DNA from 4 places in the Enterobacter ludwigii genome. Region 1 is predicted to be linked to each of the others. Evidence: predicted binding sites of a transcription regulator. Region 1 holds the regulator's gene; each other region holds the start of a gene.
What was found. Region 1 encodes CRP, which controls carbon source genes, mostly activating them, when cyclic AMP is high. Its sites were predicted from a motif close to ATGTGANNNNNNTCACAT; they were not measured.
Positions count from the first base shown of each region.

Region 2: the regulator CRP is predicted to act here: its motif matches at 1,378-1,395, upstream of BH714_RS11345 (CidA/LrgA family protein).
Region 3: the regulator CRP is predicted to act here: its motif matches at 2,166-2,183, upstream of aaeR (HTH-type transcriptional activator AaeR).
Region 4: the regulator CRP is predicted to act here: its motif matches at 2,286-2,303, upstream of rhaS (HTH-type transcriptional activator RhaS).

Region 1 covers NZ_CP017279.1:2,883,294-2,889,085, forward strand. The annotation lists gene BH714_RS13575 (hydrolase) at 1-288, shown strand, start outside; gene BH714_RS13580 (YheU family protein) at 285-503, shown strand; gene BH714_RS13585 (phosphoribulokinase) at 534-1,403, shown strand; gene BH714_RS13590 (OsmC family protein) at 1,470-1,874, opposite strand; gene crp (cAMP-activated global transcriptional regulator CRP) at 2,186-2,818, shown strand; gene BH714_RS13600 (YccS/YhfK family putative transporter) at 2,876-4,963, shown strand; gene argD (bifunctional acetylornithine/succinyldiaminopimelate transaminase) at 4,960-5,792, opposite strand, start outside.
Region 2 covers NZ_CP017279.1:2,410,069-2,415,860, forward strand. The annotation lists gene BH714_RS11335 (carbohydrate porin) at 1-3, opposite strand, end outside; gene dusC (tRNA dihydrouridine(16) synthase DusC) at 317-1,249, opposite strand; gene BH714_RS11345 (CidA/LrgA family protein) at 1,444-1,842, shown strand; gene BH714_RS11350 (CidB/LrgB family autolysis modulator) at 1,839-2,534, shown strand; gene cdd (cytidine deaminase) at 2,664-3,548, shown strand; gene sanA (outer membrane permeability protein SanA) at 3,676-4,395, shown strand; gene BH714_RS11365 (glutamine synthetase family protein) at 4,517-5,792, shown strand, end outside.
Region 3 covers NZ_CP017279.1:4,170,815-4,176,606, forward strand. The annotation lists gene tldD (metalloprotease TldD) at 1-337, shown strand, start outside; gene BH714_RS19565 (YagU family protein) at 389-1,003, opposite strand; gene aaeR (HTH-type transcriptional activator AaeR) at 1,222-2,148, opposite strand; gene aaeX (p-hydroxybenzoic acid efflux pump operon protein AaeX) at 2,328-2,531, shown strand; gene aaeA (p-hydroxybenzoic acid efflux pump subunit AaeA) at 2,539-3,471, shown strand; gene aaeB (p-hydroxybenzoic acid efflux pump subunit AaeB) at 3,477-5,444, shown strand; gene BH714_RS19590 (NAD-dependent succinate-semialdehyde dehydrogenase) at 5,534-5,792, shown strand, end outside.
Region 4 covers NZ_CP017279.1:3,132,022-3,137,813, forward strand. The annotation lists gene rhaT (L-rhamnose/proton symporter RhaT) at 1-399, shown strand, start outside; gene rhaR (HTH-type transcriptional activator RhaR) at 400-1,248, opposite strand; gene rhaS (HTH-type transcriptional activator RhaS) at 1,322-2,158, opposite strand; gene rhaB (rhamnulokinase) at 2,459-3,928, shown strand; gene rhaA (L-rhamnose isomerase) at 3,925-5,184, shown strand; gene rhaD (rhamnulose-1-phosphate aldolase) at 5,294-5,792, shown strand, end outside.

The DNA.
Region 1 (5,792 bases):
AAAATTCACGGTTTTGCCGATGCGATTGACTACTACCGTCAGTGCAGCGCCATGCCGCTGCTCAGCAAGATCACGCAACCGACGCTTATCATTCATGCCAAAGATGACCCGTTTATGGATCATCACTCAATCCCCGCGCAGGAATTTCTGCCTGCCAACGTTCACTATCAGCTGACAGAGCATGGTGGTCACGTGGGGTTCATCGGTGGAACGTTGCGCCGCCCGAAAATGTGGCTGGAGTCGCGTATTCCTGACTGGCTTACCCCTTATCTGGACGGTGCAAAATGATTATTCCGTGGCAGGATCTCTCCCCCGAAACGCTCGATAATCTGATTGAAAGCTTTGTCTTGCGCGAAGGTACCGATTATGGTGAACATGAACGTTCGCTTGAGCAAAAGGTCAACGATGTGAAGCGCCAACTCAAAAGCGGCGACGTGGTGCTGGTATGGTCTGAACTGCATGAGACGGTCAATATCATGCCCCGCAACGCGTTTCATGGCTGATCTTTAAACCTTTCCAGTCAGGGAGTTGCTATGTCTGCCAGACATCCGGTTATTGCCGTTACGGGTTCGAGTGGTGCGGGAACCACCACGACCAGCCTCGCTTTTCGTAAGATTTTCGCCCAACTGAATCTCCGCGCGGCGGAGGTCGAAGGCGATAGCTTTCACCGCTACACGCGCCCGGAGATGGATATGGCTATCCGCAAGGCGCGCGATCTGGGTAAACACATCAGCTACTTCGGCCCGGAGGCCAATGACTTCGGCCTGCTGGAGCAAACCTTTCAGGAGTACGGCCAGAGCGGCAAGGGGCAGTCACGCAAATATCTGCACACCTACGATGAAGCCGTTCCCTGGAACCAGGTGCCCGGCACCTTTACCCCCTGGCAACCGCTGCCGGAACCGACCGACGTCCTGTTTTACGAAGGGTTGCACGGTGGCGTGGTGACGCCGCAGCATGACGTGGCGCGTCACGTGGATCTGCTGGTTGGCGTGGTGCCCATCGTGAACCTTGAGTGGATCCAGAAGCTGACGCGTGACATCAGCGAGCGCGGCCATTCACGCGAGGCGGTGATGGATTCCGTCGTGCGCTCCATGGAAGACTACATTACTTACCTGACGCCGCAGTTCTCCCGCACGCATATCAACTTCCAGCGCGTACCGACAGTGGACACCTCTAACCCGTTCGCCGCCAAAAGTATCCCGTCGCTGGATGAGAGCTTTGTGGTTATCCATTTCCGCAATCTCGACGGCATTGATTACCCCTGGCTGCTGGCGATGCTGCAGGGCTCATTTATTTCGCACATGAATACGTTAGTGGTTCCGGGCGGAAAAATGGGGCTGGCAATGGAATTAATTATGATGCCGCTGGTGCAGCGGTTGATAGAAGGGAAGAAAATCGCCTGATGATTTCCCTCTCCGCGTGGGAGAGGGCTTCGGTGAGGGCATCGGGGTGAACGATGCCCCCCAATATCAGGCGTCGATCACTTCATACGAATGCGTAATTTTTACCGCTTTCTCGAGCATTAACGCGACCGAGCAGTATTTCTCCGCTGAAAGATCGACCGCGCGTGAGACCGCCGCGTCTTTCAGTTCTTTCCCGCTGACGATGAAATGCAGGTTAATGTGGGTGAACAGGCGTGGTGCCTCTTCGCGGCGTTCTGAGGTGAGTTTTACTTCGCAGTCGGTCACATCGTGACGGCCTTTTTGCAGGATCGACACCACATCAATTGCGCTGCATCCACCTGCTGCCATCAGCACCATTTCCATTGGGCTTGGTGCTTTATCACCGGAGTTACCATCCATCAAAATCTGGTGTCCTGAAGCGGACTCGCCCAGGAACGTTAAACCTTCAACCCATTTCACACGCGCTTGCATATTCACTCACTCCAACGTTGCATTTTTGGTGACAGATTACGCGTGCGTTACATTTCTCGCAATGGAAGGCGACCTGCGTCATGCTGAAGCGAGACACCAGGAGACACGCGGCGAAAGCTATGCTAAAACACTCAGGATGCTACAGTAATACATTGACGTTACACATGTATGCAGAGGACATCAAACTTTACTGGCTGCGAAACGTTACGATAGCCGACTTCCCAGGGTATGGGTAAGAATTCGATTGCAACCCCAGAGTCCGGATGCATCTTATGACTCTGGTGACAGCTTATAACAGAGGATAACAGCGCATGGTGCTTGGCAAACCGCAAACAGACCCGACTCTCGAATGGTTCTTGTCTCATTGCCACATTCATAAGTACCCATCGAAGAGCACGCTGATTCACCAGGGTGAAAAAGCGGAAACGTTGTATTACATCGTCAAAGGCTCGGTGGCAGTGCTGATCAAAGATGAAGAAGGGAAAGAGATGATCCTTTCTTATCTGAACCAGGGCGATTTCATCGGTGAACTGGGCCTGTTTGAAGAAGGCCAGGAACGTAGCGCCTGGGTTCGTGCAAAGACAGCATGTGAAGTGGCTGAAATTTCCTACAAGAAATTCCGTCAGTTGATTCAGGTTAACCCTGACATCCTGATGCGTCTTTCTTCGCAGATGGCGCGCCGTCTGCAGGTGACATCTGAGAAAGTGGGTAACCTCGCCTTCCTGGACGTGACCGGCCGTATCGCTCAGACCCTGCTGAATCTGGCGAAACAACCCGATGCGATGACTCACCCTGATGGCATGCAAATTAAAATTACCCGTCAGGAAATCGGTCAGATTGTCGGTTGCTCCCGTGAAACAGTGGGCCGTATTCTGAAAATGCTGGAAGATCAGAACCTGATCTCCGCACACGGTAAAACCATCGTGGTTTACGGAACGCGTTAATTCCGCTCAAACGGCGTGCCATCGCAAGGTGTCACGCCGTTTTTGTCTCTATTCCCCATGTGGCGCAGGCTGATTTATCACCCGGAAGTTAACTACGCACTGCGACAAACGCTGGTGTTGTGCCTTCCTGTGGCCGTGGGCCTGATTCTGGGCCATCTTCAGCAAGGTCTGCTCTTCTCTCTCGTTCCCGCCTGCTGCAACATTGCCGGTCTGGATACACCGCATAAGCGCTTTTTCAAACGGCTGATCGTGGGCGGCTCGCTGTTTGCGGGCTGTAGCCTCGCCGTGCAGCTTTTGCTGGCCCGCGATATCCCGCTGCCGCTGATCCTCACCGTCCTGGCGATGACCCTGGGCGTAACCGCTGAAATCAGCTCACTGCACGCGCGTTTGCTTCCCGCGTCGCTGATTGCCGCCATCTTCACGCTGAGCCTTGCGGGTAACATGCCGGTGTGGGAGCCGCTGCTGATCTACGCCCTCGGTACGCTGTGGTACGGGCTGTTTAACTGGTTTTGGTTCTGGCTGTGGCGGGAACAGCCCCTGCGGGAATCCCTGAGCCTGCTCTACGTGCAGCTGGCGGATTACTGTGAAGCCAAATACACCTTGCTCACCCAGCATACCGATCCAGAAAAATCACTGCCGCCGCTGCTGACGCGTCAGCAAAAGGTGGTGGACCTGATAAGCCAGTGTTATCAGCAGCTACATATGCTCGCCGCCAATAAGAACCACGAATATAAGCGGCTGCTGCGCGTCTTCCAGGTGGGGCTGGACTTACAGGAGCATATCTCCGTGAGCCTGCACCAGCCGCAGGAGGTGCAAAAACTGGTCGAGCGCAGCCATGCCGAAGCGGTGATCCGCTGGAACGCGCAAACCGTCTCCGCGCGCCTTCGGGTGCTGGCTGACGATATTCTGTATCACCGCTACCCCACGCGCTTTAACATGGACAAACAGCTCGGCGCGCTGGAGAAGATTGCCCGTCAGCATGAAGACAACCCGGTGGGTCAGTTTGCTGCCTGGCACTTCAGCCGTATCGCCCGCGTGTTACGAACCCAGCGTCCGCTTTATCCGCGCGACCTGATGGCCGACAAACAAAAACGCCTGCCGCTGCTGCCGGCGCTCAGAAGCTACCTCTCCCTTAAATCATCTGCCCTGCGCAACGCCGCGCGAATTAGCGTGATGCTGAGCATTGCCAGCCTGATGGGCATGGCGCTACATCTGCCCAAACCGTACTGGATTTTAATGACCATCCTGTTTGTCACCCAGAACGGCTATGGCGCGACGCGGGTGCGCATTCTGCACCGGGCAGGCGGAACGATGGCGGGGCTGATCATTGCGGGCGTTACGCTGCACTTTCACGTGCCGGAAGGCTATACGCTGGCAGGGATGCTGGTGATCACGATGGTGAGCTACCTGATCATCCGCAAAAACTACGGCTGGGCGATGGTGGGCTTTACGGTAACGGCGGTGTATACCCTGCAGTTGCTCACGCTCAACGGCGAGCAGTTTATTATCGCCAGGCTGGTCGATACCCTGATCGGCTGCCTGATTGCCTTTGGCGGCATGGTCTGGCTGTGGCCTCAGTGGCAAAGCGGGCTGCTCAGACAGAACGCCCATGATGCGCTGGAGGCCGACCAGCAGGCCATTCGCCTGATCCTGAGTGACGACCCGCAGCCCTCTCCGCTGGCGTATCAGCGGATGAAGGTCAACCAGGCGCATAACGCCCTGTTTAACTCGCTGAATCAGGCCATGCAGGAGCCCGGCTTTAACTCGCACTATCTGGCGGACATGAAGCTCTGGGTGACGCACAGCCAGTTTATCGTTGAGCATATCAACGCCATGACCACGCTGGCGCGGGAACATACGATGCTGACGCCCGATCTGGCGCAGCGCTACCTGCAGTCGTGTGAGATTGCCCTTCAGCGGTGTCAGCAGCGACTCGAGTATGACGCGCCTGGCGAGTCAGGGGATTCGAACATTCTGGAGGCGCCAGAGACGCTCACCCACGGGCCAATGAGCACCCTGGAGCAGCATCTGCAGCGCGTTCTCGGGCATCTGAACACCATGCACACCATTTCGTCGGTAGCATGGCGTCAGCGCCCTCACCACGGGATATGGTTAACCCGTCGCTTAACGCGAACGGAGTCTTAAGCGTTTACGATCTTCGCGACCGCCGCGGCAAAACGGTTTAACCCGTCTTCAATGTCCTGATTTTCGACCACCAGCGACGGCGCAAAGCGCATCACGTCCGGTCCGGCATTGAGCACCATCACCCCTTCATGGGCGGCGGCGTGCAGGAAATCGCGCGCGCGGCCTTTGTACTGTGGCTTCAGCTCCGCGCCGATCAGTAACCCCATCCCGCGGATCTCGCTGAAGACGTCATACTGGTCATCAATCTGCTGCAAATGCGTCACGAAAAGCTCACGCTTCGCGTTGACGCCGCTCAGAACCTCAGGGGTATTGATAATGTCGAACGCGGCACCCGCGACGGCACTCGCCAGCGGGTTACCGCCGTATGTGGAACCGTGGGAACCCACGTGGAACGCGGAGGCAATCTCCTGCGTCGTTAATACCGCACTGACCGGGAAGCCGCCGCCGAGCGCTTTGGCGCTGGTCAGAATATCCGGCGTCACGCCGTAATGCATGTAGGCAAACAGGGAGCCGGTACGGCCCATCCCGCACTGCACTTCATCAAATACCAGCAGCGCCTGATGCTCATCGCACAGGTCGCGCAGCCCTTTCAGGAACGCAGGCGTGGCAGCCGTTACGCCGCCCTCTCCCTGGATCGGCTCCACCACCACCGCGCAGGTGTGGTCATCCATTACCGCTTTTACCGCATGCAGATCGTTAAACGGCACATGGATAATATCGGCCGGTTTTGGTCCAAAACCGTCGGAATACTTTGGCTGTCCGCCGACGGAAACGGTAAACAGCGAGCGACCGTGGAAGGCGTTGTGGAAAGCAATGATTTTGGTTTTGT
Region 2 (5,792 bases), 470 kb from region 1:
CATCATAACAACCTGTGAGTGAGTATTGAGTGCGTAAGCCGTCGCAGGAAAATTCTCTTTTCCTGTCGCGATTTAATTATTCATTTCAGTGAAAGACGTCAGTAAAAATTGTTAAGCCAAATTTCTCTCCTGCGTAAATGACAGGCAAAAAAAAACCTAAGCGCTCCACAGCGATACGTGCTGTGAAACGCTTAGGTTTTGCCTGTTAACCAGTAACAATCCTGCGTTGAATACAGTGGCACCTTAACATCGTGGCGTCACGTTGAAAACCTGCTTTGTTTTATATTTTAAAAAAGTGTGAGCAAATTAACGCTTATTATTTGGACTGAATCACCCGTGCAATATCAGCGGAAGTCTGCAGCGTGCGGATCTCCTGAAATAACCCCAGCGCTTCACTGTACTCTTTGCGTAAATAACTGAGCCACTGCTTAATTCGCGCGACGTGATATAACCCGGTATCACCCTGTTTTTCGAGGCGGCTGTATTTTTTCAGCAGCGTGACCACATCAGCCCACGGCATACGTGGTTCGTTATATTTAATCACCCGGCTGAGGTTTGGTACGTTAAGCGCGCCGCGGCCAATCATCACCGCATCGCAGCCAGTCTCTTTCAGGCACGCCTGCGCGCTTTCGTAATCCCAGATTTCGCCGTTGGCAATAACGGGAATGGTGAGTCTTTTGCGGATCTCGCCAATCGCCTGCCAGTTAATACGTTCGGCTTTATAGCCATCTTCTTTGGTGCGGCCATGCACCACCAGCTCAGTGGCCCCGGCCTGCTGCACGGCATCGGCAATCTCAAATTGCCGCGCGTCGCTGTCCCATCCCAGACGCACCTTTACCGTCACCGGCAGATGCGACGGTACAGCCTCACGCATGGCTTTTGCGCCACGGTAAATCAGCTCCGGATCTTTCAGCAAGGTGGCGCCGCCGCCGCTACCATTCACCAGTTTTGATGGGCAACCGCAGTTGAGGTCAACCCCAAAGGAACCAAGCTCTACGGCACGGGCCGCGTTCTCCGCCAGCCATTCGGGATACTGACCCAGTAGCTGAATGCGCACCAGCGTGCCGGAAGAGGTGCGGCTCTGATGATGCAGTTCCGGGCAAAGGCGATAGAATGATTTTACTGGCAACAACATATCGACCACGCGCAAAAACTCCGTTACGCAGAGATCGTAGTCGTTCACCTCGGTCAGAAGCTCGCGCACGAGGGAGTCGAGCACGCCTTCCATTGGGGCCAGTAAAACACGCATAGCAGTACCTGTGAAAAAAGACGCGCTATAGTAGCCGCTCTCCCGGCATGAGGAAAGCCCGGCGGTTAACCCGGTGAGGTTATACCAGACGTTCCATTTCGGAATGTCTGGTATGCTCAAAATTCATGATGTGATCCGTGGCACATTTTTAGGTTTAATTGTATGATGAATTCGTTTCATCAAGGACTTTCACCATGAGAAAATCATTGAACATTATCTGGCAATATCTTCGCGCATTCGTCCTGATTTACGCCTGCCTGTATGCCGGAATCTTTATCGCATCCCTGCTTCCCATCACCATTCCCGGCAGCATCATCGGAATGTTGATCCTCTTTGTTTTGCTGGCATTGCAAATTCTGCCTGCCAGATGGGTTAACCCTGGCTGCTTTGTCCTTATTCGCTATATGGCGCTGCTGTTCGTGCCTATCGGCGTCGGGGTTATGCAGTATTTTGATTTGCTCCAGGCGCAGTTCGGACCCATTGTGGTCTCCTGCGCGGTCAGTACGTTGGTGGTTTTCCTGGTAGTAAGCTGGAGTTCGCATCTGGTGCATGGCGAACGTAAAGTGGTTGGGCAGAAAGGAACAAAACAATGATGGCCAATATCTGGTGGTCGCTGCCGTTAACGCTGGCAGTATTCTTCGCCGCACGCAAACTCGCCGCACGTTTCAAAATGCCGTTACTTAATCCGCTGCTAGTGGCGATGGTGGTGATTATCCCGTTCCTGCTTCTCACCGGCATTCCTTATGAACGCTACTTTGCCGGCAGCAAAATTTTGAATGACCTTCTGCAGCCCGCCGTGGTGGCGCTGGCCTTTCCTTTATATGAGCAATTGCACCAGATCCGCGCCCGCTGGAAATCCATCATTACCATCTGTTTTGTCGGGAGCCTGGTGGCGATGATCACCGGCACCTCGGTGGCGCTGTTGATGGGCGCTTCTCCGCAAATTGCGGCCTCTATTCTGCCTAAGTCGGTCACCACGCCTATTGCGATGGCCGTGGGCGGCAGCCTGGGGGGGATTCCGGCCATCAGCGCCATGTGTGTGATATTCGTGGGGATCCTCGGCGCGGTCTTTGGACATACCCTGCTGAATGCGATGCGTATCCACACCAAAGCGGCACGAGGTCTGGCGATGGGTACCGCGTCGCACGCCCTGGGCACCGCGCGCTGCGCTGAACTGGATTATCAGGAAGGGGCGTTTAGCTCACTCGCACTGGTGATCTGCGGGATTATCACCTCCCTGCTCGCACCGTTTATTTTCCCGCTGATTGTGGCGGTCATGGGTTAAAATTTGCGATGCGTCGCGCAAATTTCATTTTGTTTTCATAAGTTGCATACATAATGAGAAGTGGATCACATATAAAGCCCCGGCGGCTCCGTAAACTACCGATCCATTAACCTTTATGAGGCAAACGCCATGCATCCACGTTTTCAAGCTGCTTTCGCCCAGCTTGCAGAGAATGTGCAATCAGCTCTGGCCCCGATTCTGGCGGATGAGCATTTCCCGGCCCTGCTGACGGCTGAACACGTCACGGCACTGAAAGAAGCCACAGGGCTGGACGACGACGCGCTGGCCTTCGCGTTGCTGCCGCTGGCGGCAGCCTGCGCCCGCGCCGACCTCTCTCATTTCAACGTCGGTGCGATTGCACGCGGCGTAAGCGGAACCTGGTACTTCGGTGGCAACATGGAGTTCCTGGGCGCGACCATGCAGCAGACCGTTCACGCGGAACAAAGCGCCATCAGCCACGCCTGGCTGCGCGGTGAACAAGCGCTGAGCGCCATTACCGTTAACTACACCCCTTGCGGCCACTGCCGCCAGTTCATGAACGAGCTGAACAGCGGGCTGGAGTTACGCATCAATCTGCCAGGCCGTGCGCCGCATACCCTCGGGGATTACTTGCCTGACGCGTTTGGTCCGAAAGATCTCGACATCAAAACGCTGCTGATGGATGAACAGGATCACGGTTTTGCCCTTTCCGGCGATGCGCTGAGCGAAGCCGCGATTCGTGCGGCGAACAAGAGCCACACGCCATACAGTCACTCCCCAAGCGGTGTGGCGCTGCAGTGTCGTGATGGTCGCATCTTCACCGGCAGCTATGCCGAAAACGCCGCCTTTAACCCGACGCTGCCACCGCTTCAGGGCGCCCTGAATTTGCTGAGCCTCAATGGCTATGACTACCCGGACATTCAGCGCGCTATTCTGGCAGAGAAAGCCGACGCGCCGTTGATCCAGTGGGATGCCACCGCCGCAACGCTGAAAGCGCTCGGCTGCTCAACTATTGACCGTGTTTTGCTTGCGTAATGCCTCCGGCGGGCAGAAATGCCCGCCGCTTTGCTGAAAAACCCCTCAGTTGATTCGCTGTTTCTTGCGCTAACCAGGCGGGTAAAGTAGCCTGAGTTAAATTTCACCTTCGGTACGAGCCATCTGCATGTTAAAGCGCGCTTTTTACAGCCTGTCTGTCCTGGTCGGCATACTGCTGTTGATCGTGCTGGGTCTTGATCGCTGGATGAGCTGGAAAACGGCTCCGTATATCTTTGACGACCTGCAGGACCTGCCCTATCGTCAGGTCGGCGTTGTGCTGGGTACCGCCAAGTATTACCGCACCGGGGTGATTAATCAGTATTACCGTTACCGCATTCAGGGCGCGCTGAACGCGTATAACAGCGGCAAAGTGAATTACCTGCTGCTGAGCGGCGATAATGCGCTGCAAAGCTATAACGAACCGGTCACCATGCGCAAAGACCTGATTGCCGCTGGCGTCGATCCGGCCGATATCGTGCTCGACTACGCCGGGTTCCGCACTCTGGATTCCATCGTGCGTACGCGCAAGGTTTTCGATACCAACGATTTCATCATCATCACCCAACGCTTCCACTGCGAACGGGCGCTGTTTATCGCACTGCATATGGGTATCCAGGCGCAGTGCTACGCCGTGCCGTCGCCTAAAGATATGCTGAGCGTCCGCGTACGTGAGTTTGGCGCGCGTTTTGGCGCTCTGGCCGATCTGTACATCTTCAAACGTGAACCGCGCTTTTTAGGTCCGCTGGTACCCATTCCGGCGATGCATGAAGTGCCGGAAGATGCGCAGGGCTACCCGGCCGTCACGCCAGAACAACTGCTTGATATGCAGAAAAAAGAGAAAAAATAGCCTCGCCTTTATACTTTCTTTATACCGGGCGTAACGCTTTTTATCCCGCCTTTACGCCGCCCCTTTTAAGCTGAGTTCACTGCCGCTACGGCTTCATTGAAGAATGACTATGAACTCAATAATGAATGCGTTTTTCCTGAAAAATATCCGCCCTTATTTTAACTTCCCGGGTTTATCACTCCCGACGGCACTCAATGCTGGCCTCTGGCTTGATGACAAACTTGATGCCATGCAACACAACGTCTCGCTGGAAGTGGCGGATTACCTGGAACGTTACCCGCAGACAAAACATATTGACGTTTACCTGAACGATATCAATGGCATTATGCGCGGCAAGCGGCTCTCGGTGGAAAGCATGCTGAATCTGGAAAAAGGCTGTTACTTCCCCCTCTCCGTCTACTCCATGGACCATAAAGGCAAAATAGCCGCCCCGCTTGATGATGAGCCCGACCGGCTCTGCGTTCCCGTCGGCGGTTCCCTGCGCCCCTGTTCGCAAGACCCTCAGCATAACGCGCAGATCCTGCTGACCATGAAAGAGAGCGACGGCAAACCGTGCCCGCTTGAGCCAAGGGTGATATTGCAAAACGTTCTGGCTCGTTTCCATCAGCATGGGCTCTTCCCGGTGATTGCCCCGGAAATTGAGTTTTACCTGACCGGGCGCGGCACGCAGGATCCACAAAATCAGGGCTGCTTTCATATGGATACCTCAACGGCACACGCGGCACTGTTTGACGAGCTGGAGCAGCTGGCGCACCTGCAGCGTATCCCCCTGACCGGGATCGTGGCCGAAGCCGAATCTGGCCAGTTCGAGTTAAACCTGAAGCATAGCCATCGCGTCGTTGAAGTCTGCGATAACGTACTGGCCCTGCGACGCCTGACCCGCTACGTTGCGGAGAAACAGGGTCTGCAGGCCAGCTTTATGGCCAAACCGTTCAGCCAGCAGTCCGGCAGCGGTTTGCACTTTCATTTCAGCCTGAACGATATTCATGGCGAAAACGTATTCGCGTCACCGGTGGAAGCGCTGAACAGCATGATGCGCCTCTGCATCGCTGGCCAGCTGGCGCTGATGCCCGCCTCCATCGCCATTCTCGCCCCTGGCGTTAACGCATTCCGCCGCCTGCGTAAAAACCTCACGGAACCGCTATTTAACTCCTGGGGCTATAACACCCGCTCCGCCGCGCTGCGTATTCCCTGCTCCGATGACCATAACCGGCGTATTGAGTACCGGCTGGCCGGGGCTGATGCTAACCCGTATCTGGTGGCGGCAACGCTTCTGAGCGGAATGCTGTACGGGCTGGAAAATTTTGACGAGCAGGATTTACCTGAACCTCAGCAGGACGGGCCGGATCTGCCGCTGTTTCAGCAGGAGGCGATTGAGACATTTGCACGCTGTCAGT
Region 3 (5,792 bases), 1.3 Mb from region 1:
GGGTAAATCCACACCGCAGGAGATCATCGAGTCCGTTGATTACGGCATCTTCGCGCCAAACTTTGGTGGCGGTCAGGTAGATATCACCTCCGGTAAGTTCGTCTTCTCCACTTCAGAAGCGTATCTGATTGAGAAAGGCAAAGTGACCAAAGCGGTGAAAGGGGCGACCCTGATTGGCTCCGGTATTGAAGCCATGCAGCAGATCTCCATGGTCGGCAACGATCTGAAGCTGGATAACGGCGTTGGTGTTTGCGGTAAAGAGGGCCAGAGCCTGCCGGTTGGCGTCGGTCAGCCAACGCTGAAAGTGGATAACCTGACGGTGGGCGGCACCGCCTGACCTGAATCAATCTGAAAAAATGGCGCGACTGTAAAAGTCGCGCCATTTTTTTTAACGTGCGTTACCCAGCGGGATTTCCGGGTCGGGCTCGTGCGTGATGCGGTTACGTAGGTCACGACGAATGATTTCAATCGACCAGAACCAGATCAAATGCCCCACGATCTCTGAGACGTGTTCGTACCAGGGCAGTTCGAACAGCGGGGGTGTCAGCCCCATCAGCGGGAAGGAGATCATGTGAACAAAAAGCTGTGCTAACGCACCCGCCAGTAAACCTTGCCAGAGTTTAATTTTTGGGAAGACTTCAGCAACTACACAATACCCTACAGCAAAGACGATAGAGAAAATAATATGTGTTACGCCGACCGCGTTAAATATATGTCCGGCAAAGGTATAAACCGCGGCGTTAGGGTCAGCAATGCCCAGCCAGTCGCGTAAAAATACATAAGGAGGATTTAAAAAATTGCGGGAACAATCAATCTGACCTGCGGCTCTTATTAATTGCTCCGGTCCGCATGCGCTGGTGAATAAATCGGTAGGGCTTCGCGGCGGAAGCGGCACCTCTGCTCCCCATTTTACGAAGGCGGAGACAATCCCTGCAATCAAACCAATGAACGCGGCGAGTCCATAGCGCCTGCGTGAAGGCGGTGTTTGTTCAAATATATTCATTTCTTTTCCTTGTTTAACGTCATCCTGAGAAATACATTTTATTATTCATATCGGTAACAAATTAATAACAGCCTGACTGTCAGACTGTTTATAAGGTAAGGCGCAGATGGCGGCAGTGTCAATTCGCTATTCCTGGCAGGGGTGAAGGAATATTCCTGAATGACGGTCTGTATCATCCTGGAATATTCATCACAAATATACATTTCGGAAATTAAAGGTTATTCCTTTCGTCTTTCGCGCATTCCCTGAAACAACTCCGCCACGTCCACAAAATACTCGGTCAGATAGTTTATGCACACCTGAACCTTGAGCGGCAGTTTGTCTTTCTCGGTGTACAACGCGTACACCGGACGCGGATCGGACTGATAGCGCGGGAAGAGGATCTCCAGTACACCGCTGTTGATCTCGTTGATCACCCACATTAACGGCACATACGCGATCCCGGCGCCGGCCACCAGCCAGCGCGAGATGGTCATCGGATCGTTGGTGACGAACCGTCCTTCCGGCAGCAGTCTGGTGGAAATCCCTTCCGGGGCAATCAGCTCAAATTCATTGTCGGGGCGAACGCTGTACTCCAGCCAGGAGTGGTTGGTGAGATCGGCGGGTTTCTCCGGCACCCCGTACTGAGCCAGATAGCTTTTCGAGGCGCAGACCACCATTGGCATACTGCCCAGCCGCCGGGAGAAGAGGCTGGAGTCCTGCAATGCCCCCACGCGGATCACCACGTCCAGCCCGTCGGCAATCAAGTCCGGGGCGGGAATGCCCGTGACCAGATTGACGGTTAATCCCGGGTACTCTTTCAGCATGTCAGCGGTCATGGCGGCGAGAACATTTTGTGCCATAGTTGAAGAACAACCGATGCGCAGCGTACCGATAGGCGTGTTGTTGAAGGCGTAAAGTTGTTCGTGCACATCCTGCACTTCGAGCAGCATGCGGCGACAACCCTGATAGTAAATCTTACCCGCTTCCGTCAGCCCAATGCTGCGGGTGCTGCGGTTGAGTAGCTTGACCTGCAGCTCATCTTCCAGTTTGGACACGGTCTGGCTGATGGAAGAGACGCTCATCTGAAGCTGACGTGCAGCGGCGGTAAAAGAGCCAAGTTCAACCACTTTGGCAAAGACCGACATCCGTTTTAGACGTTCCATTGTTAACTCTGACTTAAAAGTGATTTAGATCACATATTATAGATAACAGCATAACAGTTACGTTAATATATTATTAATTACATAACGGCTGCGCCATTCTCGCCCGGCGTTTCTTGCTCTCCTGCGGTGGCGTGCGCTAAAAAAGTCTGAAGCCTGCACTCTCTCTAATCAAGGTCAACATGAGTCTGTTTCCCGTTATCGTGGTGTTCGGTTTGTCGTTCCCACCGATATTTTTCGAGCTTCTTTTATCACTGGCGATTTTCTGGCTGGTGCGCAAGGTGCTGGTCCCCACCGGGATCTACGATTTTGTCTGGCATCCTGCATTGTTCAATACCGCGCTGTATTGCTGCCTGTTTTACCTGATATCGCGCATGTTTGTCTGAGGTTGATGTGAAAACGCTAACAAGAAAAATCTCCCGCACTGCCATCACCATGGCGCTCGTTATCCTCGCGTTCATCGCTATTTTCCGCGCCTGGGTCTATTACACTGAATCACCGTGGACGCGTGATGCGCGCTTTAGCGCCGATGTCGTGGCAATCGCCCCCGACGTGGCGGGTCTCATCACTGCGGTCAATGTCCACGATAACCAGCTGGTGAAAAAAGATCAGGTACTGTTCACCATCGACCAGCCGCGTTATCAGAAAGCGTTAGAAGAAGCCGAAGCGGATGTGGCCTATTATCAGGCGCTGGCTTCCGAGAAACGCCGTGAGGCAGGTCGCCGTAACCAACTGGGTGTTCAGGCGATGTCCCGCGAAGAGATTGACCAGTCCAATAACGTCCTGCAAACCGTGCTGCATCAGCTGGCCAAAGCGCAAGCGACACGCGATCTTGCCCGGCTCGATCTTGAGCGCACCGTGATCCGTGCACCAGCCGATGGCTGGATCACCAACCTGAATGTTTATGCCGGGGAGTTTATCACCCGCGGCTCAACCGCCGTGGCGCTGGTTAAACAGAACTCCTTCTACGTGCTCGCTTATATGGAAGAGACCAAACTGGAAGGCGTGCGTCCGGGGTTCCGGGCTGAAATTACGCCGCTTGGCAGCAACCGAGTGCTTAAAGGCACCGTCGACAGCGTAGCCGCGGGGGTCACTAACTCCAGCAGCTCTAACGATACTAAAGGGATGGCGACGGTGGATTCCAACCTGGAATGGGTACGTCTGGCCCAGCGTGTGCCGGTGCGTATCCACCTGGATGAACAGCAGGGCAATCTGTGGCCTGCCGGGACCACAGCGACGGTGGTGATCACCGGTGAAAAAGACCGTGACGCCAGCCAGGACTCCATCTTCCGTAAAATTGCCCATCGCCTGCGCGAGTTTGGTTAATCGTTATGGGTATCTTTTCCATCGCCAGCCAGCACATTCGCTTCGCCGTTAAGCTGGCGTGTGCCATTGTGCTGGCGCTGTTTGTCGGCTTCCACTTTCAGCTGGAAACCCCCCGCTGGGCCGTACTGACGGCGGCGATTGTGGCGGCAGGGCCTGCCTTTGCTGCGGGCGGGGAACCTTACTCCGGGGCGATCCGCTACCGTGGGATGCTGCGCATCATTGGGACATTTATTGGCTGTTTCGCCGCACTGACCATCATCATATTGATGATCCGCACGCCGCTGCTGATGCTGATGGTGTGCTGTATCTGGGCGGGCTTTTGTACCTGGCTCTCGTCGCTGGTGAAAGTGGAGAACTCCTACGCCTGGGGTCTGGCCGGTTATACCGCGCTGATTATTATCATCACCATTCAAAGCGAACCGCTGCTTGCCCCGCAGTTTGCCGTAGAGCGCTGCAGTGAGATTGTCATCGGTATTGTCAGTGCCATTGTCGCTGACCTGCTTTTCTCTCCTCGCTCCATTAAGCAGGAAGTGGATCGTGAACTGGATGCGCTGATTGTTGCCCAGTATCAGTTGATGCAGCTCTGTATTAAGCATGGTGACAGCGAAGAGGTGGATAAAGCCTGGAGTGCTCTGGTGCGCCGCACCACGGCGCTGGAAGGGATGCGCAGCAACCTGAACATGGAGTCTTCGCGCTGGGCCCGTGCCAACCGCCGCCTTAAAGCCATCAACACCGTCTCCTTAACGCTGATTACCCAGGCGTGTGAAACCTATCTGATCCAAAACACCCGCCCGGACGCGGTAACCGATACCTTCCGCGAGCTGTTTGCTGAGCCGGTGGAAACCGTGCAGGACGTACACAAACAGCTTAAACGCATGCGCCGGGTCATTGCCTGGACCGGGGATCGTGATACGCCAGTAACGATCTATACCTGGGTCGGGGCCGCGACGCGCTACCTGTTGCTGAAACGCGGTGTGATCAGTAACACCAAAATCAGCGCGGTAGAAGAAGAGGTGCTGCAGGGTGAAGTGGTGATCAAGGCAGAATCCGCCGAACGCCATCACGCAATGGTTAACTTCTGGCGTACAACGCTTGCCTGTATGCTCGGCACGCTGTTCTGGCTGTGGACCGGCTGGACCTCCGGCAGCGGCGCGATGGTGATGATCGCCGTCGTTACCGCGTTGGCGATGCGTCTTCCGAATCCGCGCATGGTGGCCATTGATTTTCTGTTCGGCACAATTGCTGCACTGCCGATTGGCGCGTTCTATTTTCTGGTGATCATTCCCTCGACCCAGCAGAGCATGTTACTGCTCTGTATTAGCCTCGCGGTGATGGCGTTCTTTATCGGAATCGAAGTGCAAAAGCGCCGGCTGGGTTCATTGGGTGCCCTGGCCAGTACGATTAACATCATTGTGCTGGATAACCCGATGACCTTCCATTTCAGCCAGTTCTTAGACAGCGCCTTAGGTCAGCTGGTGGGCTGTTTCCTGGCGATGATGGTCATTCTGCTGGTGCGGGATAACTCTCAGGCACGGACGGGCCGCGTGCTGTTGAATCAGTTTGTCTCGGCTGCTGTGTCGTCCATGACCACCAATACCGCGCGTCGCAAAGAGAACCACCTGCCGGCGCTCTATCAGCAGCTGTTTTTACTGCTGAACAAGTTCCCGGGTGACATCGCCAAGTTCCGTCTGGCCTTGACCATGATTATCGCGCACCAGCGTTTGCGTAATGCCCCCGTGCCCATCAATGACGATCTGTCGGCTTTCCACCGCCAGCTGCGTCGGACGGCCGACCACGTGCTTTCCGCCTCCAGCGATGACAAACGACGTCGTTACTTTAAGCAACTGCTTGAAGAGCTGGATATCTACCAGGAGAAGCTGAAAGTCTGGGAAGCACCGCCTCAGGTGACAGAGCCGGTAGGACGGCTGGTGTTTATGCTGCATCGCTATCAGAACGCCCTTACGGATAACTGACTGAAGTAAAAAAGCCGACGCCAAAAGCGTCGGTTTTTTTGTGGCTATACTTATTCCAGCATGCTCTTACATTCAGGAAGGGAGGACACATGACAACCCAGGCGCTTCAGGACAATCACCTTTTTCAGACCGGTTATCTGGTCAACGGCATATGGAAAACGCTGGACACGACGTTTGATGTGCTGAACCCGGCTACCGGTGAGGTCATCGCCAGAGTAGCCAAAGCCGGCAAAGCAGAAACCGAAGACGCCATTGCCGCGGCGGCCAAAGCCTTCCCGGCATGGCGCGCCAAAACCGCGAAAGCGCGTTCGGCAATTCTCTACCGCTGGTACGAACTGATCATTGAGA
Region 4 (5,792 bases), 250 kb from region 1:
GCACTGCCAAGCTACGTGGTGATCATGGGTGGCGGAGCGGTGGTTAACCTCGGTTTCTGTTTTTTCCGTCTGGCAAACGTGAAGACCTTGTCACTGAAAGCCGACTTCTCGCTGGCTAAACAGATGATTATCGGGAACGTGCTGCTCTCGGCGCTCGGTGGGCTGATGTGGTATCTCCAGTTCTTCTTCTACGCGTGGGGTCACGCCAGTATTCCGGCGCAGTATGACTATATGAGCTGGATGCTGCACATGAGCTTCTACGTGCTGTGCGGTGGGCTGGTGGGTCTGCTTCTGAAAGAGTGGAACAACGCCGGCCGTCGCCCGGTGGGCGTGCTGAGTCTGGGGTGCGTGGTGATCATTATTGCGGCCAACATTGTGGGCCTCGGCATGGCGAACTGATTACGCCGCGTTACGACTGCGATGACGCCACTGAACCGGCGTCATCCCCACCTCGCGGTTAAAGACCACCGAAAAATAGTTACTGTCCTCAAAGCCGCAGCGCATCGCCACATCGCTGACCATCAGTTCCGTATGCTGAAGCAGGTACTGGGCATGGCAGATGCGCAGCTGGCGCAGATAATGGTTCACCGTCATCCCGGTCTGGGTGCGGAATTGCTGGCGCAACGCGCGCTCGCTGCACTGTGCCTGCTCGCAGAATTTCTCCAGCACAAAGCTTTTGTTAAGGCTGCCCGCCAGGGTGGTGATGAGCTTATCGAGCAGGGCTTCCTGCGCGGTAGCCGACGGGTTATCAATGGCGTAGCGATGGCGCGTCAACGTCATGACCAGTTGGGCGAAAAGCAGTTCAGCCATTTGGTGAGCCTCAGGATCGCTTTTCTGGCTCTCCTGCTCCAGCTGAGAAATCACCTGTCGCACCTGCGTCATGCCGTTACTGCTCAGTCGCCAGTGCGCCGCGCACTTCGTATCATTAAAACCCGGAATGTAAGCCGCCCAGTCGACGTTGAGTTTCAGCCTGTCAGGGCAGTAAATCACGTTCTGCAGGACCAGGTCGTTGACCGAAGCGTAGGCGTGTTTGTCTTCAGCACGGATGTAAAACAGATCCCCACGCGTAATGCGGTAGGGCCGGTCGTTGAGGATATGCAAGCCATTGCCCCGCCACACCAGCACCAGCTCGCAGAACTCATGAGTGTGCTCGGCAAAGACGTTTTGCGGATAGCGATCCGCCACCGCGACGGCCTGGCCGGCGGAGGCAAAAAAATCCACTTTGCGAAGCATTAACTGAGCAACCACGACACCACCTCGACAGCAAATAACCTGACATTATTAGCGTTTTTGCCCACGGGAAACGGTGACAACCCTCGCGTTACTGCAGTGACGCGTCCTTTCCCTGGCGAATATCGCGCGGTGACCAGCTAAATTCCCGGCGAAACAGGGTCGAAAAGTGGTTACTGTCGCCGAAACCGCAACGATAGGCGATATCCGTGACGCTCTCATCGGTATGACGCAGCAGATGGCGCGCTTTAATCAGGCGCAGACGATTCAAATAGCGCTGCGGCGTCAACCCGGTTTGCTGCTTCAGCTGACGATGTAAGGTCCGGAGCGACAGCGAAAAATCATCCGCCAGCTTTTCCCAGCAGACATCCTCGGCGAAATGGTCCTCCAGCCAGGCCATCAGTTGAGTCAAACGCGCATCGTTATTCTCCAGCCCGGCCACCATGCTACTGCGGCGCAGCAGCACCAGCAGCTGCATAAACAACAGCTCACGCGTGGCGATGACGTGGGTCTCCTGTCCCTCGTCGCGCTGTTCCATCTGGCTCACCAGCTGGCGCACCTGCTGCAGCGTGGACTGATTCACCCGCCAGTGCGAAGGATAGATGCCGTCCTTCTCCTGCGGCAGGAGATGGTTCAGCCCGGACAGGAACTGGAACGCATCGGGCGAACGGTAGAGCACGTTAGTCAGGCACAGGTTGTCGGTATGTTCATATAAGTGCCGGTCATGATCGCGCACAAAGCAGACCGTCCCACCACTGATGGTATACGGCTGGCCGTTAAACACATGGATCCCCGTTCCGTGTTCAACAATCACAATTTCGTGAAAATCATGATGATGCTCAGGAAACGCCACCTGAGGGAGTCGCGGTTCAATCGCGACAGACGACCCACCCGAAGGAAAAAAATCCACGCTGTGCAGTACGGTCATAACGGCCCCATCAATGAGAAATGTTCTCAAAATAGTAATTAAGGCCCCGCCCCCTCACCTTAAATTTTCGACCGTAAACCTCGCAAAAACTGTCCGTTTTTCAAGAAACAGGCTGAAAGATCAGGAAATGCGGTAAGCGTCACACTGCCTGCAAACCCCGTCACGCCTGGAAACTGTGAACTCCCTCACGTTCATCTTTGCTTTCTTGCCAGCCCCGGAAAACCGCTGTCACTGGCGAGAAGGTGGAGATGGGTTCCTTTTTTTACACTCACCGCTAATGACTTTAAGAAGGACACAACCATGACTTTTCGCCATTGCGTGGCTGTCGATCTCGGCGCATCCAGCGGCCGTGTAATGCTGGCCACTTATGACGGCAAGCGGCAGACGCTTTCGCTTCGGGAGATGCACCGCTTTGTTAACTGCCTGCAAAAGCAGGACGGCTGTGAGGTATGGGATATCGACAGCCTTGAGGCAGCGATCCGCACCGGACTGCAGAAGGTCTGCGATGCGGGGATCCGTATCGACAGTATCGGCATCGATACCTGGGGCGTCGATTACGTACTGCTGGACAGCAACGGTGAACGCGTTGGTTTGCCGATAGCCTATCGCGACAGCCGCACCGACGGCCTGATGGCGCGTGCGATTGCCGGGCTTGGCAAAGAGAATATTTATGGCCGCAGCGGTATTCAGTTTCTGCCATTCAATACGCTCTATCAACTGCGCGCGCTGGTCGAACAGCAGCCGGCGCTGGTTCCCCGCGTGGCGCATGCACTGCTGATCCCGGACTACTTCAGCTACCGCCTGACCGGCAACATGAACTGGGAATACACCAACGCCACCACCACGCAACTGGTGAACATCAACTCCGATAACTGGGATGAACACCTGCTGGCCTGGACCGGGGCTTCACCCTCCTGGTTCGGCACGCCGACGCACCCTGGCAATGTGATCGGTCAATGGATGTGCCCGCAGGGTAATGCGATCCCGGTGGTGGCGGTTGCGAGTCACGATACCGCCAGCGCCGTCATTGCGTCTCCGCTTGCCGGTAACGACGCGGCCTACCTCTCTTCCGGGACCTGGTCGCTGATGGGCTTTGAGAGCAAAACTCCCTACACCAGCGATGCCGCGCTGACCGCGAACATCACCAACGAAGGCGGTGCCGAAGGGCGCTACCGCGTGCTGAAGAACATCATGGGTCTGTGGCTGCTCCAGCGCGTGCTTAAAGAGCAGAACATTACCGACCTGCCCGCGCTTATTGCCGACACCGAAAGACTGAAAGCCTGCAGTTTCCTGATCAATCCTAATGATGACCGCTTTATCAACCCGGCGGACATGAGCGCCGAAATCCAGGCCGCCTGCGTCGACGCCGGGCAGCCCGTTCCATCGAAACCGGCAGAGCTGGCACGCTGTATTTTCGACAGCCTCGCCCTGCTGTATGCCGAGATCCTGAGCGAGCTGGCCGACCTTCGCGGCCGGCCGTTCACTCAGCTGCATATTGTCGGTGGCGGCTGCCAGAACCAGCTTCTGAACCAGCTCTGCGCCGATGCCTGCGGGATCACCGTGGTGGCGGGCCCGATTGAAGCGTCGACGCTCGGCAATATTGGCATTCAGCTCATGACCCTGGACGAACTTGCCAGCGTGGACGATTTCCGCACGGTGGTCTCGGCGAACGCCACGCTGACCACGTTCATCCCCAATCCCTGCCATGAAATTGCCCGCTATCGGGCGCAGTTTCAGCAAAACCGACTGACTAAGGAGCTTTGCGCATGACCACTCAACTTGAACAAGCCTGGGACCTGGCTAAACAGCGTTACGCCGCCGTCGGCGTGGATGTCGATGAGGCGCTGCGCCAGCTCGATCGTCTGCCGGTCTCCATACACTGCTGGCAGGGCGACGACGTTGCCGGTTTTGAAAACCCGGGCGGCTCGCTGACGGGGGGCATTCAGGCCACCGGCAACTATCCGGGCAAAGCGCGTAACGCCACCGAGCTGCGCGCCGACCTGGAGCTGGCGCTGAGCCTGATCCCGGGGCCTAAGCGGCTGAACCTGCATGCTATCTATCTGGAATCTGACACGCCGGTCGCGCGTAACGAGCTCAAACCTGCGCACTTTAAAAACTGGGTGGCGTGGGCGAAAGCCAACCAGCTGGGCCTGGATTTCAACCCATCCTGCTTCTCGCACCCGCTGAGCGCCGACGGTTTTACCCTTGCCCACGCGAACGACGATATCCGCCAGTTCTGGATTGACCACGTAAAAGCCAGCCGCCGCGTCTCCGCGTACTTTGGCGAGCAGCTCGGCACGCCGTCGGTGATGAACATCTGGATCCCGGACGGCATGAAAGACATCACCGTTGACCGTCTGGCCCCGCGTCAGCGCCTGCTGGCGGCGCTGGATGAAGCCATCAGCGAAAAACTGAACCCGGCGCACCACATCGACGCCGTAGAGAGCAAGCTGTTCGGTATTGGTGCGGAAAGCTACACCGTGGGCTCGAACGAGTTTTACATGGGTTACGCCACCAGCCGCCAGACCGCGCTGTGCCTGGATGCCGGCCACTTCCACCCGACGGAGGTGATCTCCGACAAAATCTCCGCCGCCATGCTCTACGTACCCCGCCTGCTGCTGCACGTGAGCCGTCCCGTACGCTGGGACAGCGACCACGTGGTGCTGCTGGATGACGAAACCCAGGCCATTGCCAGCGAAATCATTCGCCACGATCTGTTTGACCGCGTGCACATTGGCCTCGACTTCTTTGACGCCTCCATCAACCGCATCGCAGCCTGGGTGATTGGCACCCGCAACATGAAAAAAGCCCTGCTGCGTGCGCTGCTGGAGCCCACCAGCGCCCTGAAACAGCTGGAAGAGAACGGCGATTACACCGCGCGCCTGGTGCTGCTGGAAGAGCAGAAAACCCTGCCGTGGCAGGCGGTGTGGGAGATGTACTGCCAGCGTAACGACACCCCAGCGGGCAGTCAGTGGCTGGATAACGTGCGGATGTATGAGAAAGACGTGCTGAGTCAGCGCGGATAAATATGCCCTCACCCTCTTCCTGTGGAAGAGGCCACTTTTACCCCCTCTCCCACAGGGAGAGGGCCGGGGTGAGGGAAACGCTCACCACGATCACGGGAAATGAAACACTATGCAGACCATCACTAACGCCTGGTTCGTCCAGGGCATGATTAAAGCCACCTCCGACGCCTGGCTGAAAGGCTGGGACGAGCGCAATGGCGGTAACCTGACGCTGCGCCTGGATGATGCCGACATTGAACCGTTCGCCGCCGAGTTCCATCAGAAGCCGCGCTATATCGCCCTGAGCCAGCCAATGCCGCAGCTCGCCAGTACGCCGTTTATCGTCACCGGTTCCGGTAAATTCTTCCGTAACGTGCAACTCGACCCGCAGGCCAACCTCGGGGTGGTGAGAGTGGACAGCGACGGCGCAGGCTATCACATCCTCTGGGGGCTGACGGACGATGCAGTGCCCACGTCTGAACTCCCGGCGCACTTCCTCTCTCACTGTGAGCGTATCAAGGCAACCCACGGCAAAGACCGGGTGATCATGCACTGTCACGCCACTAACCTGATCGCCCTGACCTACGTGCTGGAAAACAGTAGCGATTACCTCACGCGGAAGCTGTGGG